Regions from separate parts of the Klebsiella oxytoca genome, predicted to be linked through region 2. Evidence: predicted binding sites of a transcription regulator. Region 2 holds the regulator's gene; each other region holds the start of a gene.

Region 1 (4,265 bases), 2.2 Mb from region 2:
AACATAACTGTTAGCAGCCGCTGATGACAATGTTTTTTCCTTTGCCTTCATCATAACCCTAAACGCTGCTGAATCGAAGCAAGCGATAGGAAAACGACGCGTATCTGGTCTTTATTTACGCAATGCCCGGCAGATCAAATGCGACAACAGCTCAAGCTGGCGCGCCAACTCGATGGTTAACCAGACATAACCATGGATCGGCGTTTCGGAGAAATTTTCGTCCTGCTGCTCTTTGATAAGCAGGCGCAGCTCGGCCACAATTTCGTTCAGCTTTTCATTATTAGCAAGAATGGGCTGCGGGTTGCCCTCATACAAGGCGTGCGCAATAGTTAGCAACGTCTGCTGGGTCATGTGCTGGGTTTCGCGCAGCGTTTGGGCATTAAGCATTACAAAATGTCCGGGACGCGATGCCCAGTAGGCATTAATTTGTAGCTCAAGCATGCACACCAGATTACGGCTGACGGTCTGGATCGCCTCAAAGATGGATTTCTGGATATGCGTCTCTTTGCTAGCCGGGGTGATTAATCCGCGCATTTTCACTACGTCGTTAAGCGCCTTTTGCAGGTGCTTCTCGAGGCGCGGACGCTCAACAAGGTTCGGCGAGAACCCCGCCTGATAAAGCCTGTTGAAGGCGGTAACGTAGCTGGCCATCTGGATGCGCCAGTGCAAAAAAGCCCGCTGCGGCCAGATGCCAGTGAACAGCATCGCCAGCAGGGAACCAAAGATAACATCGCCGCTTCGCCACAGCGCGGTGTTCATATCTCCCGGCGGCGCGCCGACAACCACCGCCAGCGTAATGCCGATCAGCAGAGCCTGATAAGGTTTTTTACCCAACGCCAGCCAGCCGCAGAGGAACATCGCCGCCGCGCACCACAGTAGCATGATGGGCAGAGAGATAAGCTCCAGCTTAAGCGCGACCAGCCCGAGCGCCGAACCGAGGATCGTGCCACCGATACGCTGAAACGCACGCGGCACGACGTTTCCCCAAAAAGAGATTGGCCCCATCACCACCACCAGGGTAATGAGAGGCCAGGTCCCTTCGGGAACGTTGAGTAAGCGCACCAGCACAAAGGTAAGCACGAAGGCCAGGGCTATTCGCACGCCATGAACGATGCGGTAATGGCGATAGAGCCGAATTTCAAATGGCTTAAGTGATTTATCCGCGCGCACAACCAACTCCGACACACCGAAAAGGCCAATTGTAACTACTTTTTCGCCGCAAGCATCACGCGAATGTAAGAAACCTTGTCAACTTAAGGGATAATATTTTACTTAACCAGAGGTTCGACCGCGATATACATATCAATGTCCCAGTAGCCGTCCTGGTTACCATCGTTAAGATAAACTTCAAAACAGGGTTTCATCGCCATCTGATGCTCTTTGCTTTGCATCAGGCTCTCGAAGAACTGATACCACGGCGTCGCAAAGTCAAAGTTTTCAACTCTGGCTCGAGCAATAGCATAATCCCCACCGGCGATTTCGGTCATCATCACCCCTTCGCTATTAGCAGGGATCACGTAGTCTTCCGCCACCGTGACGGCGGTATCGCAGCGCAGCTGTTCCGCCGGCACTTCATCAGGATTGTCGTAGTAAACGGCGACCCATTCCTGCGCCGGAACCTGGCTGTTATCAACCCACATCATCAGCTGTTCAAAACCCTGTTTTACCGTGTGCTCCCAGGGACCGACCAGATGAAACCCGGCAATTTTCTTCTTGCCTACCGATTTAACGCTATAGTCCATGCTGCCTCCACTGTTGATAAAATACTGTATATATATACATAAAATCTAACAGTACTATCTCCCATAGTATGTGCGGCAATTCACAAATCCGCGCGGCAAGAAGATTAAAAAAACGCCACCATCCGTTTATAAACTGAACGGCAGCTCAACGCCGATACTGGCCCCAAGATCGTCGCTGGCGCTGTGGTTTGCATCGGTGTACCACACGGAGGTATTCAGGCGTACCGTTGGCATAACATCGCCGCTCCATCCCAGCTGTACTCCTTTAAGCGTATCAGCGTGCGGGAAGGCTTTATTGATTCGCTGGTTCTTCGGATTGACTTCGGCGTAGACCAGACGCGCGCTCCAGCGCTGATTCTCTTCGGTAACCAGCTCGACCTTACCGGCATACAGACGCCCATCTCCCCCCATCGCATCGCCCAGCGGATAACCCTGCTGGTAGTAACCATCTTTGTAGATAAAGTGGGAATAGATGTAATTGGTACGCCCCATATTCGAGCGGGTATCATGCGCTTCCAGATACCAGTTAAGCGCATTGCTGTTCCACTGATGGTGCCCTTCCACGCCGCCAAGATAGAGGTGCGCCGAGGGTAAATATCCGGCCTCATCCTCGCCGATTACCTGGCCGTAGATGCTCACCGGCCAGCCCAGGGTTGGCGCCAGCTTCAATTTGAAATCAAAACCCGCCAGCTGGTTACCGGGATCGTCGGCCGATTCGCCGGTGTTATCATTGCCGGTCATCGCATCCCAGAAGCTGCTAAACGATGAAGGACGCCCCTCACCTCCCCACTGCATGACGCGCGAGGCCCCCAGCTCCAGCGAGGTTAGCGGCGAAAACGTCAGTCGACCGCCAAAAATTTTTGTATGCGGCACGGCGGTATACTGGTTTATCTGGCTGGCGGAAAGCTGATACTGCCACGGGCCGATCCAGCTCAACCATGAGGTTTCCGGCGCGCTCTGCTCGGCACGCTGCAGCAGAAAACCGGTCAGCGGTCGCGCGGCATCGGAGCGAATCAGACTACCCTCATAACCCGGCCCCCACCATTGCGGAATTTGTCCAAATGCCAGCCATTGGTTCCACAGTTTTACCGCGCCGTATGCGCCGTTGGCGTTCACGCTGGAGCCGTTGCCGATGCGTTTATCCCCTTCAACGTTACCCTGCAGGTGCAGATCCCACCATTCACCGCTGTTGTTCAGCGCAACAGAAAGCGACTGGTCAGCGGGATAAGACTGGGCGAAACCCTGCGGCGTTCCCGGTTTATCGGTTGAACTGTAGCCCGTCATACGCACATCGGCTTTTAACGATCGTAATCGTTGATTCACCCTGCTCAGCACCACTCTCTCTGCTGATGTTGTTGGACGTGCATTGGCCAGCGCACGGTTAATCTCCTCCTCGCTCAGGGGCCAGGTCGACAAGCTTAATGAGAGAGTTCCACGATCGGATAACCAGGCTAAATCATTGCGAAATTCGTTATCGGCCAGGACGAGACCAGAGGCGAAGCAAGAGGTGCTAAAAACGGCAAAAAGTCCCAGAGAAAGCGCACGACGCGCAAAATATTTCATCTTCCCAGCTCCGTTTTGGCGCAGAAACGCCAGGTTATTTCCTGAAGGGTGACCGGGTAAGGTAATGGATTGAAACTAAACGAAGTGCAAACCGAAGTGCCATAACAATCAGATAGCTACGAGATGCCGCTCCGGGTGGAGCGGCGGAAAAGTTACAGTTTTTGATGCAGATAATCACTAAAGCGCGACAGCATGCCGCCCTTGCCAACGCTTTCGAGGGCCACCAGCGGCCAGTGGGCCACGACTTTATCCCCCTCATAAAGAGAGATTTCCCCGACTCGCTGATGGGCGGCAATCGGTGCTTCCAGCACTTTATTGTCCAGCACATATTTTGCTTTGATACGCGAGACTTCCGATTTCGGTAGCGCCAGCCAGAAGTCCTGATCGGTACCCAGCTTAATCTGCTCTTTATCGCCATACCAGATACGCTCAACGCCAACCTGCTTGCCGTCCTGCAGGACCTGCACGGTATCAAAGTTTTGCTGGCCCCAGTGCAGCAGCTTTGCGGCCTGTTGTTCACGCCCTTTCGGACTGTCGGCTCCCATGACCACCGCAATGAGTCGACGCTGACCGTCCACAGCGGAGGCAATCAGGTTAAATCCGGCGCCGGAGGTATGGCCGGTTTTCAGACCATCAACGTTCATAGTTTTATCCCACAGCAGGCCGTTGCGGTTCTGCTGGGTAATGCCGTTCCAGGTGAGGCTCTTCTGGCTGTACATATGGTAAACGTCCGGCTCGCCGTGAATAATCGCCCGCGAGAGCACGGCAAGGTCGTAGGCCGAGCTGTGCTGTCCCGGCGCGTCCAGGCCGTGAACGGTTTCAAAATGAGTATCCTGCAAATGCAATTTTTCTACGTAGCTATTCATCAGCGCGACAAACTGCGGCTGGCCGCCGGCGACGTAATCCGCCAGCGCCACGCAGGCATCGTTGCCGGAGTCAACGATCAGCCCGCGGCTTAAA
Region 2 (4,265 bases):
TGGGGTGGTCGCATCCGCCGAATATGGCACGTTGCGCAGCAGGGCGAGGTAGCACTCTAGCTGTTCGGTAAGCTGCTCGCGAGTCAGCGAGCGCTGACGCGATGCCAGCAGCGCCGTACAGCACAGGTTCATGGCGTTTGCCGCCCCGGCATTGTTGATGCGCACCATCAGGTCTGAGGCGATGTTATTCACCGTCGGCGTCAGCCAGGAAGGACGGACTGCTTCGATGGGGTCAATAGACTCACGCCAGTCCGGCACGTGCTGGTTGAGATAGGTCATCAGCGGCAGCGGTTCACCGAAGTTAACATAGCCCTGACCGAGATTGCGCAGCTTGCTGAGACCTTTCAACATCTGCGGCAGGTTCTCTTTCTCTTTCGTTGCGCCGCGCAGCTCTTTAGCGTAGGTACCGACCTCCATCACGTGCTCGTAGCCGATATAAATCGGTACCAGAGTGATCGGACGATTGCCGCCGCGCAGCATCGCCTGGATGGTCATCGACAGGGTGCCGGTTTTTGGATCCAGCAGACGCCCGGTACGGGAACGACCGCCCTCGACAAAGTACTCAACGGAGTAGCCGCGGCTGAACAGTTCGCCAAGATATTCGCGGAATACCGTTGAATAGAGCTTATTGCCTTTAAACGTACGGCGAATAAAGAATGCGCCACCGCGGCGGAAAATCGGCCCGGCTGGCCAGAAGTTCAGGTTGATGCCGGCAGCGATGTGCGGCGGAACCAGCCCCTGATGATAAATGACGTAAGAGAGCAGCAGATAGTCCATATGGCTGCGATGGCATGGAACATAAACTATCTCGTGGCCTTCGTGTGCCAGCTGGCGCACGCGCTCAGCGTTATGGACGTTAATTCCCTGATACAGGCGGTTCCAGGTAAAGCCTAGCACGCGGTCGGTCAGACGAATCATCTCGTAGGAGAAGTTCGCTGCGATCTCTTCCATCAGGGCGATAGCGTTTTGCTGCGCCTTTTCATGGGAGATTTTCTTGCTGCGCGCTTCGTCTTCTACGGCGCGAGCAATGGCTTTCGATGCCAGTAGTTTATTAAACAGATCCTGACGCGCAGGCAGACGTGGACCGACGGCCGCCAGACGTTGCCGGGCGAAATGCATACGCGCCACGCGGGCCAGCTTCTGAGCGATAATTTTATCGGTGCCGTGCTCGTCCGCCATCTTCCGCAAAGAGACCGAAGGTGAGAAACGCACAAAACTGTCGCGGCCCAGCCACAGAACGGCGAAGAATTTTTGTATCCCGTTGAGCATGCGCAGAGGAGGGTTAACCTCGCCTTTTTCACGTCCCGGTGCGCGGCCAAACATGACCGAGACCGGCACCATTTGCACGTCAAGGTCAGGATGGTTGCGGTGCAAATCGAGATAGTCGTGGAATAGCTTAATAGACTCTTCTTTCGGCGTGTAATAGGTGAACACGCGTGGTCCGCCGTGGATGAATACGTAGCGCGGTAGCAGGGCGCCATCGATCTCAAGCGGCTCTAGTGGGTCCGGTAACTCATGTTCCAGACATTGCGCGCGCAGCGTCAGCAGGTCCGCCTTCGAATTGTAGGGCAGGACGTACATAATCGGCCGCGAGGTATCCAGGCCTAATTCCTGAGCAGGTTGTGCCGGAATCGACTTGCTCTTTACCAGCGCCCTTAATGGTAAATTCAGTAATTTATAGTAAATTCGTTGCCAGCCAGACATAGACGATGTGAAGCCTCTGGTTAATCATGCAAATGCGCCGCAAGAATAACAGAAAGTGCGCAAAATTTCCGTTGTAACGCAGTAAACGCGTACACTCATTGATGTCATTTACATAAAAAGGTTCGTTTGATGGCCAATAATACCACTGGGTTAACCCGAATTATTAAAGCTGCAGGGTATTCCTGGAAAGGATTTCGCGCGGCATGGGTCAATGAGGCCGCATTTCGTCAGGAAGGCGTCGCGGCCATTATTGCCGTGGCGATAGCCTGCTGGTTAGACGTTGATGCCATTACGCGAGTGCTGTTAATTGGCTCAGTCCTGTTAGTGATGATAGTTGAAATTATCAACAGCGCGATTGAAGCGGTCGTGGACCGTATCGGCCCTGAACGCCATGAGCTCTCGGGGCGAGCAAAAGACATGGGCTCTGCGGCGGTGTTGTTGGCGATTATCATCGCGCTGATCACATGGGCAGTGCTTTTATGGGCAAACTATCGCTAAGTCCTTTCGTATCTGCTCGCAAAACGGAAAGAAACTCCTGATTTTTGTGTGAAATGTGGTTCCAAAATCACCGTTAGCTGTATATACTCACAGCATAACTGTATATACACCCAGGGGGCGGAATGAAAGCGTTAACGACCAGGCAGCAAGAGGTGTTTGATCTCATTCGGGATCATATCAGCCAGACGGGCATGCCGCCGACGCGTGCGGAGATTGCTCAGCGCTTGGGGTTTCGTTCCCCAAACGCGGCGGAAGAACACCTGAAAGCGCTGGCGCGTAAAGGCGCAATTGAGATCGTTTCCGGTGCCTCCCGCGGTATTCGTCTACTGACGGAAGAAGAAACGGGTCTGCCGCTTATCGGTCGCGTCGCGGCAGGCGAGCCTCTGCTGGCGCAACAGCATATTGAAGGTCACTATCAGGTCGATCCGGCCATGTTTAAACCGAATGCCGATTTTCTGCTGCGCGTCAGCGGGATGTCGATGAAAGACATCGGTATTCTCGACGGTGACCTGCTGGCGGTACATAAAACGCAGGATGTGCGTAACGGCCAGGTGGTTGTGGCGCGCATTGACGAAGAAGTTACCGTGAAGCGTCTGAAAAAGCAGGGTAACGTCGTTGAACTGCTGCCAGAAAATAGCGAATTTTCACCGATTGTGGTGGATCTCCGCGAGCAGAGTTTTACTATTGAAGGCCTGGCCGTCGGCGTTATCCGTAACGGCAACTGGCAGTAATTTCTTCATCCCGCGGCATCATCAGTAATTGTATGATGCCGCGTCGTTTTTCCTCATTTTGGCTCTTTCCCCATGCTTTTTAACGCCGCCGACAAAGCCCTTTGGCGCTTAGCGCTGCCCATGATCTTTTCCAATATCACCGTTCCTCTGCTGGGACTGGTGGATACTGCCGTTATTGGTCACCTCGACAGCCCGGTTTATCTGGGCGGCGTGGCCGTCGGTGCGACGGCGACCAGTTTCCTCTTTATGCTGCTTTTGTTCCTGCGAATGAGCACGACCGGACTAACGGCACAGGCGTTTGGCGCAAAAGATCCGCAGCGGCTGGCGCGTGCGCTGGTGCAACCGCTAGGCCTGGCGCTGGCCGCCGGGCTGGCGATTGTTCTCTTCAGGATCCCGTTAATAAATCTGGCGCTGCATATCGTTGGCGGTAGCGAAGCGGTACTTGAGCAGGCCCGGCGCTTCCTTGAGATCCGCTGGCTGAGCGCTCCGGCTTCGCTGGCAAATCTGGTTCTGCTGGGCTGGCTGCTTGGGGTACAGTACGCCAGAGCGCCGGTGATCCTGCTGGTGGTCGGTAACGTGCTCAATATTGTGCTCGATTTATGGCTGGTGATGGGCCTGCACATGAATGTGCAGGGGGCGGCACTGGCGACGGTTACGGCAGAATATGCCACTTTCGTCATTGGCCTGCTAATGGCGAAACGGGTGCTGGCGCTACGCGGCGTTTCCCTGTTGATGCTGAAAAATGCCTGGCGCGGAGATATACGACGTCTGCTGGCGCTGAATCGCGACATCATGCTGCGATCGCTGCTGCTACAGCTTTGTTTTGGGGCGGTAACGGTATATGGCGCCCGTCTCGGCGCTGATGTTGTCGCGGTCAATGCCGTACTCATGACGATGTTGACCTTTACCGCCTATGCGCTGGACGGTTTTGCCTACGCCGTAGAGGCTCACTCGGGGCAGGCTTACGGCGCCCGCGACGATAGCCAACTGCTTGCCGTATGGCATGCGGCCTGCCGCCAGTCAGGGATGGTGGCTCTGGCGTTCGCGCTCATCTACTGCCTCGCCGGCGAACGCATTATTGCTTTGTTAACCTCGCTGTCATCGCTACAGCAGCTGGCCGACCGCTATCTGGTGTGGCAGATGATACTGCCGCTCGTTGGCGTCTGGTGCTACCTGCTCGACGGTATGTTTATCGGCGCGACGCGCGGTGCGGAGATGCGTAACAGCATGGCGGTGGCGGCGGCAGGGTTTGCTCTGACGCTGCTGACGGTACCGCTGCTCGGTAATCATGGACTGTGGCTGGCGCTGGCCGTATTTCTCGCTCTACGCGGC
Region 3 (4,265 bases), 120 kb from region 2:
AACGCCCGCTGGGGCGATCGCGTGAACGTGAGCTTCTCTACCGTAACCTGCCTCGAAGTGATGGCCGGCGGCGTGTCAAAAGGACATGCGCTGGAAGCCGTCGCGAAAATGCTCGGCTATAGCCTGAAAGAGTGCATTGCCTTCGGTGACGGCATGAACGATGCGGAAATGCTGTCGCTGGCGGGTAAGGGCTGCATTATGGCCGACGCGCACCAGCGGTTGAAAGATTTGCATCCTGAACTGGAAGTGATCGGCAGCAACGCCGATGACGCCGTCCCGCACTATCTACGTAAACTCTATCTTGATTAAAAAAGATTGACGTTTGCTTTATAAGTGAACAGTTGTCAACCAATCACTTCGCTACAATGAGTGTTCTTTACTCTGTGAGACATTCATTGTGGCGCTACTGATTATTACCACCATCCTGTGGGCCTTCTCCTTCAGCCTGTATGGCGAATATCTGGCAGGCCACGTCGATAGCTATTTCGCGGTGCTGGCGCGCGTTGGCCTGGCGGCATTAGTATTTTTACCTTTCCTGCGCTCCCGCGGGCAGAGCCTGTCAACCATCGGCCTGTATATGCTGGTAGGTGCGATGCAGCTTGGCATCATGTACATGCTGAGTTTCCAGGCCTACTTGTACCTGACGGTGTCCGAACTTCTGCTGTTTACCGTCCTGACGCCGCTTTATATCACGCTGATTTACGATGTAATGAGCCGCCGCCGTCTGCGCTGGGGCTACGCCTTTAGCGCTCTGCTGGCGGTGATCGGCGCGGGGATTATCCGTTACGACCAGGTGACCGATCATTTCTGGACCGGTTTGATCCTGGTACAGCTCTCCAACATTAGCTTCGCTATCGGCATGGTGGGCTACAAGCGCCTGATGGAAACGCGTCCGATGCCGCAGCATAACGCCTTCGCCTGGTTCTACGTCGGGGCGTTTCTGGTAGCGACAGTGGCCTGGTTGATGCTGGGTAACGCGCAGAAAATGCCGGAAACCTCGCTGCAGTGGGGCATTCTGGTATTTCTTGGCGTGGCGGCATCGGGAATTGGCTACTTCATGTGGAACTACGGCGCTACCCAGGTGGATGCCGGTACGCTCGGCATCATGAATAATATGCATGTGCCGGCCGGGCTGCTGGTAAACCTTGCTATCTGGCATCAACAGCCCCGCTGGCCAAGCTTTATCACAGGAGCTCTGGTGATCCTGGCCTCGCTATGGGTCCATCGGCGCTGGGTCGCTCCGCACTCCGCACAAACGGTAAATGATCGCAAGCGTGGTTCCGCGCTGAGCGAATAAACGCCTCGGTGGCCGGCTGATGCTGCTCGCCGTCGCGTACCGCGGCGTACAGTCGGCTCCACAGGCCCTCGCCGAGGGTTTTGGTGATCACCAGCCCCTGGCGCTCAAAGCTCTCCACGACCCAGTGCGGCAGGGCGGCGATGCCCATCCGCGCAGCAACCATCTGAATTAACAGCAGCGTATTATCGACGCTCTTCAACTGCGGGCTGACCCCCGCTGGCTGCAGGAAGTGACGCCAGATATCCAGGCGCCCGCGCTGCACCGGATAAATCAGCAGCATCTCGGTTGCTAAATCCTCAGGCGCAATACGCGTCTTTGCCGCCAGCGGATGGTCCGGCGCCATTACCAGCCGCACTTCGTAATCAAACATCGGCGAATAGTGCAGGCCGCTGCGCGGCAGAATATCAGAGGTCATAACCAGGTCCAGTTCGCCCTGCTGCAGGCCCGGCTGCGGGTCGAAGGTGACCCCGGACTGAAAATCCACTTCCACATGCGGCCAGCGGGCGCGGAAATTCTCCAGCGCCGGGGTGAGCCATTGAATACAGCTATGGCATTCGATGGCGATACGCAGACGGGTTTGCTGCGGCTCGTTGCAATCCTGCAGGGCGCGGCTAATTTGCGGCAGCACCTGATTGGCCAGCTGCAGCAGGATCTCTCCCTGCGGCGTAAAGCGCAGCGGCTGACTTTTGCGCACAAAAAGACGGAAGCCAAGGCGCTGTTCCAGATCGCTGAACTGGTGGGATAAGGCGGACTGTGTCTGGTGCAGGGCCGCCGCCGCGCCCGCCAGAGAACCGCTGTTCCGCAACGCCTGGAGCGTTTTCAGGTGTTTAATTTCGATCATGAAAGTCCTTCACTTCGGCATGAATAATTTGCGCTTGAGGAATATACAGTAACTGTCAATTATGGATGTGTAAACATCTGGACGTCTAAATCCTTTATCTTTCGAATTTATGGTGCGTTGGCTGCACTTCCTCACCCCAGTCACTTACTTCAGTAAGCTCCTGGGGATGAGCAAGTTTGCCGCCTTCCCTAAATCCGAAATCTTTCGGATTGCAATTATGAGGCTCAAAAAATGACAATTATTAACCACACCCTCGGTTTCCCTCGCGTTGGCCTGCGTCGCGAGCTAAAGAAAGCGCAAGAGAGCTACTGGGCGGGTAAGACCAGCCGCGAAGAGCTGCTGGCTGTCGGCCGCGAGCTGCGCGCTCGTCACTGGCAGCAGCAGAAGCAGGCCGGCGTTGACCTGCTGCCGGTAGGCGATTTCGCCTGGTACGACCATGTTCTGACTACCAGCTTGCTACTGGGCAACGTGCCGGCTCGTCATCAGAACAAAGACGGCTCCGTCGATATCGATACTTTGTTCCGCATTGGCCGCGGCCGTGCGCCGACCGGCGAACCGGCTGCGGCGGCGGAAATGACCAAATGGTTTAATACCAACTACCACTACATGGTGCCGGAATTCGTGAAAGGCCAGCAGTTTAAACTGAGCTGGAGACAGCTGCTGGATGAGGTGGACGAAGCGCTGGCGCTGGGCCACAAAGTGAAGCCCGTCCTGCTTGGGCCAGTCACCTATCTGTGGCTCGGTAAAGTAAAAGGTGAGCCGTTCGATCGTCTGAGCCTGCTGAACGATATTCTGCCGGTTTATCGGCAGGTACTGGCAGAGCTGGCAAAACGCGGCATTGAGTGGGTACAGATTGATGAACCTGCGCTGGTGCTTGAGCTGCCGCAGGCGTGGCTGGAGGCTTTCAAACCGGCTTATGAGGCGCTTAACGGCGAGGTTAAGCTGCTGCTGACCACCTACTTTGAAGGCATTACCGATAACCTCGACACCATTACCGCGCTGCCGGTGCAGGGTTTGCATGTGGATCTGGTCCATGGCCAGGATGATGTCGCCGAACTGCATAAGCGCCTGCCTGCCGACTGGCTGCTCTCCGCGGGCCTGATCAACGGTCGCAACGTCTGGCGCGCCGATCTGAGCGAAAAATACGCGCAGGTTAAAGGGATTGTCGGCAAACGCGAGCTGTGGGTCGCCTCTTCCTGCTCCCTGCTGCACAGCCCGATCGATTTGAGCGTGGAAACGCGGCTTGATGCCGAAGTGAAGAGCTGGTTTGCCTTCGCCCTGCAAAAATGCCAGGAACTGGCGCTGCTGCGCGATGCGCTGAACAGCGGCGTTACCGCTGCGATTGCCGAATGGAGCGCGCCGATCCAGGCCCGTCGCCATTCAACCCGCGTACATAACGCGGCGGTAGAGCAACGCCTGGCGGCGATCACCGCTCAGGACAGCCAGCGCACGAGCGCCTACGAGGTTCGCGCAGCCGCCCAGCGAGCGCGCTTTAAGCTTCCGGCCTGGCCGACCACCACCATCGGTTCATTCCCGCAGACCACTGAGATCCGCGGCCTGCGTCTGGATTTCAAAAAGGGTAATCTCGACGCTAACCGCTACCGTACCGGCATCGCTGAACATATTAAGCAGGCGATCGTTGAGCAGGAGCGGCTGGGGCTGGACGTGCTGGTTCATGGTGAAGCCGAGCGTAACGATATGGTAGAATACTTCGGCGAACATCTGGACGGCTTTATTTTCACGCAAAACGGCTGGGTGCAGAGCTACGGTTCCCGCTGTGTTAAGCCGCCGGTGGTGATTGGTGACGTCAGCCGCCCGGAGGCGATCACCGTTGAGTGGGCAAAATACGCCCAGTCGCTGACCGATAAACCGGTAAAAGGCATGTTGACCGGCCCGGTGACCATTCTCTGCTGGTCCTTTCCGCGTGAAGATGTCAGCCGTGAAACCATTGCGAAGCAGATAGCCCTTGCGCTGCGCGATGAAGTGGCCGATCTGGAAGCGGCCGGTATTGGCATTATCCAGATTGACGAACCGGCGCTGCGCGAAGGCCTGCCGCTGAAGCGCAGCGATTGGGATGCTTACCTGGCGTGGGGCGTGGAAGCTTTTCGTATCAACGCTGCGGTGGCG

The links. The regulator LexA, encoded in region 2, represses DNA repair genes until DNA is damaged. The targets are predictions, from matches to a motif close to TNCTGTATGTACATACAGNA.
Region 1: sbmC (DNA gyrase inhibitor SbmC) is a predicted target of LexA. The motif match lies at 1,765-1,784, and genes of this name have one in related genera.
Region 3: metR (HTH-type transcriptional regulator MetR) is a predicted target of LexA. The motif match lies at 2,170-2,189, and genes of this name have one in related genera.

What each region holds. Positions count from the first base shown of each region.
Region 1 is NZ_CP046115.1:3,508,010-3,512,274, forward strand. Features, by position in the region: gene GJ746_RS16410 (FUSC family protein) at 112-1,170, opposite strand; gene sbmC (DNA gyrase inhibitor SbmC) at 1,269-1,742, opposite strand; gene GJ746_RS16420 (capsule assembly Wzi family protein) at 1,869-3,305, opposite strand; gene dacD (serine-type D-Ala-D-Ala carboxypeptidase DacD) at 3,458-4,265, opposite strand, start outside.
Region 2 is NZ_CP046115.1:348,015-352,279, forward strand. Features, by position in the region: gene plsB (glycerol-3-phosphate 1-O-acyltransferase PlsB) at 1-1,704, opposite strand, end outside; gene GJ746_RS01630 (diacylglycerol kinase) at 1,834-2,202, shown strand; gene lexA (transcriptional repressor LexA) at 2,325-2,933, shown strand; gene dinF (MATE family efflux transporter DinF) at 3,006-4,265, shown strand, end outside.
Region 3 is NZ_CP046115.1:231,187-235,451, forward strand. Features, by position in the region: gene yigL (sugar/pyridoxal phosphate phosphatase YigL) at 1-309, shown strand, start outside; gene GJ746_RS01100 (carboxylate/amino acid/amine transporter) at 398-1,297, shown strand; gene metR (HTH-type transcriptional regulator MetR) at 1,185-2,138, opposite strand; gene metE (5-methyltetrahydropteroyltriglutamate--homocysteine S-methyltransferase) at 2,370-4,265, shown strand, end outside.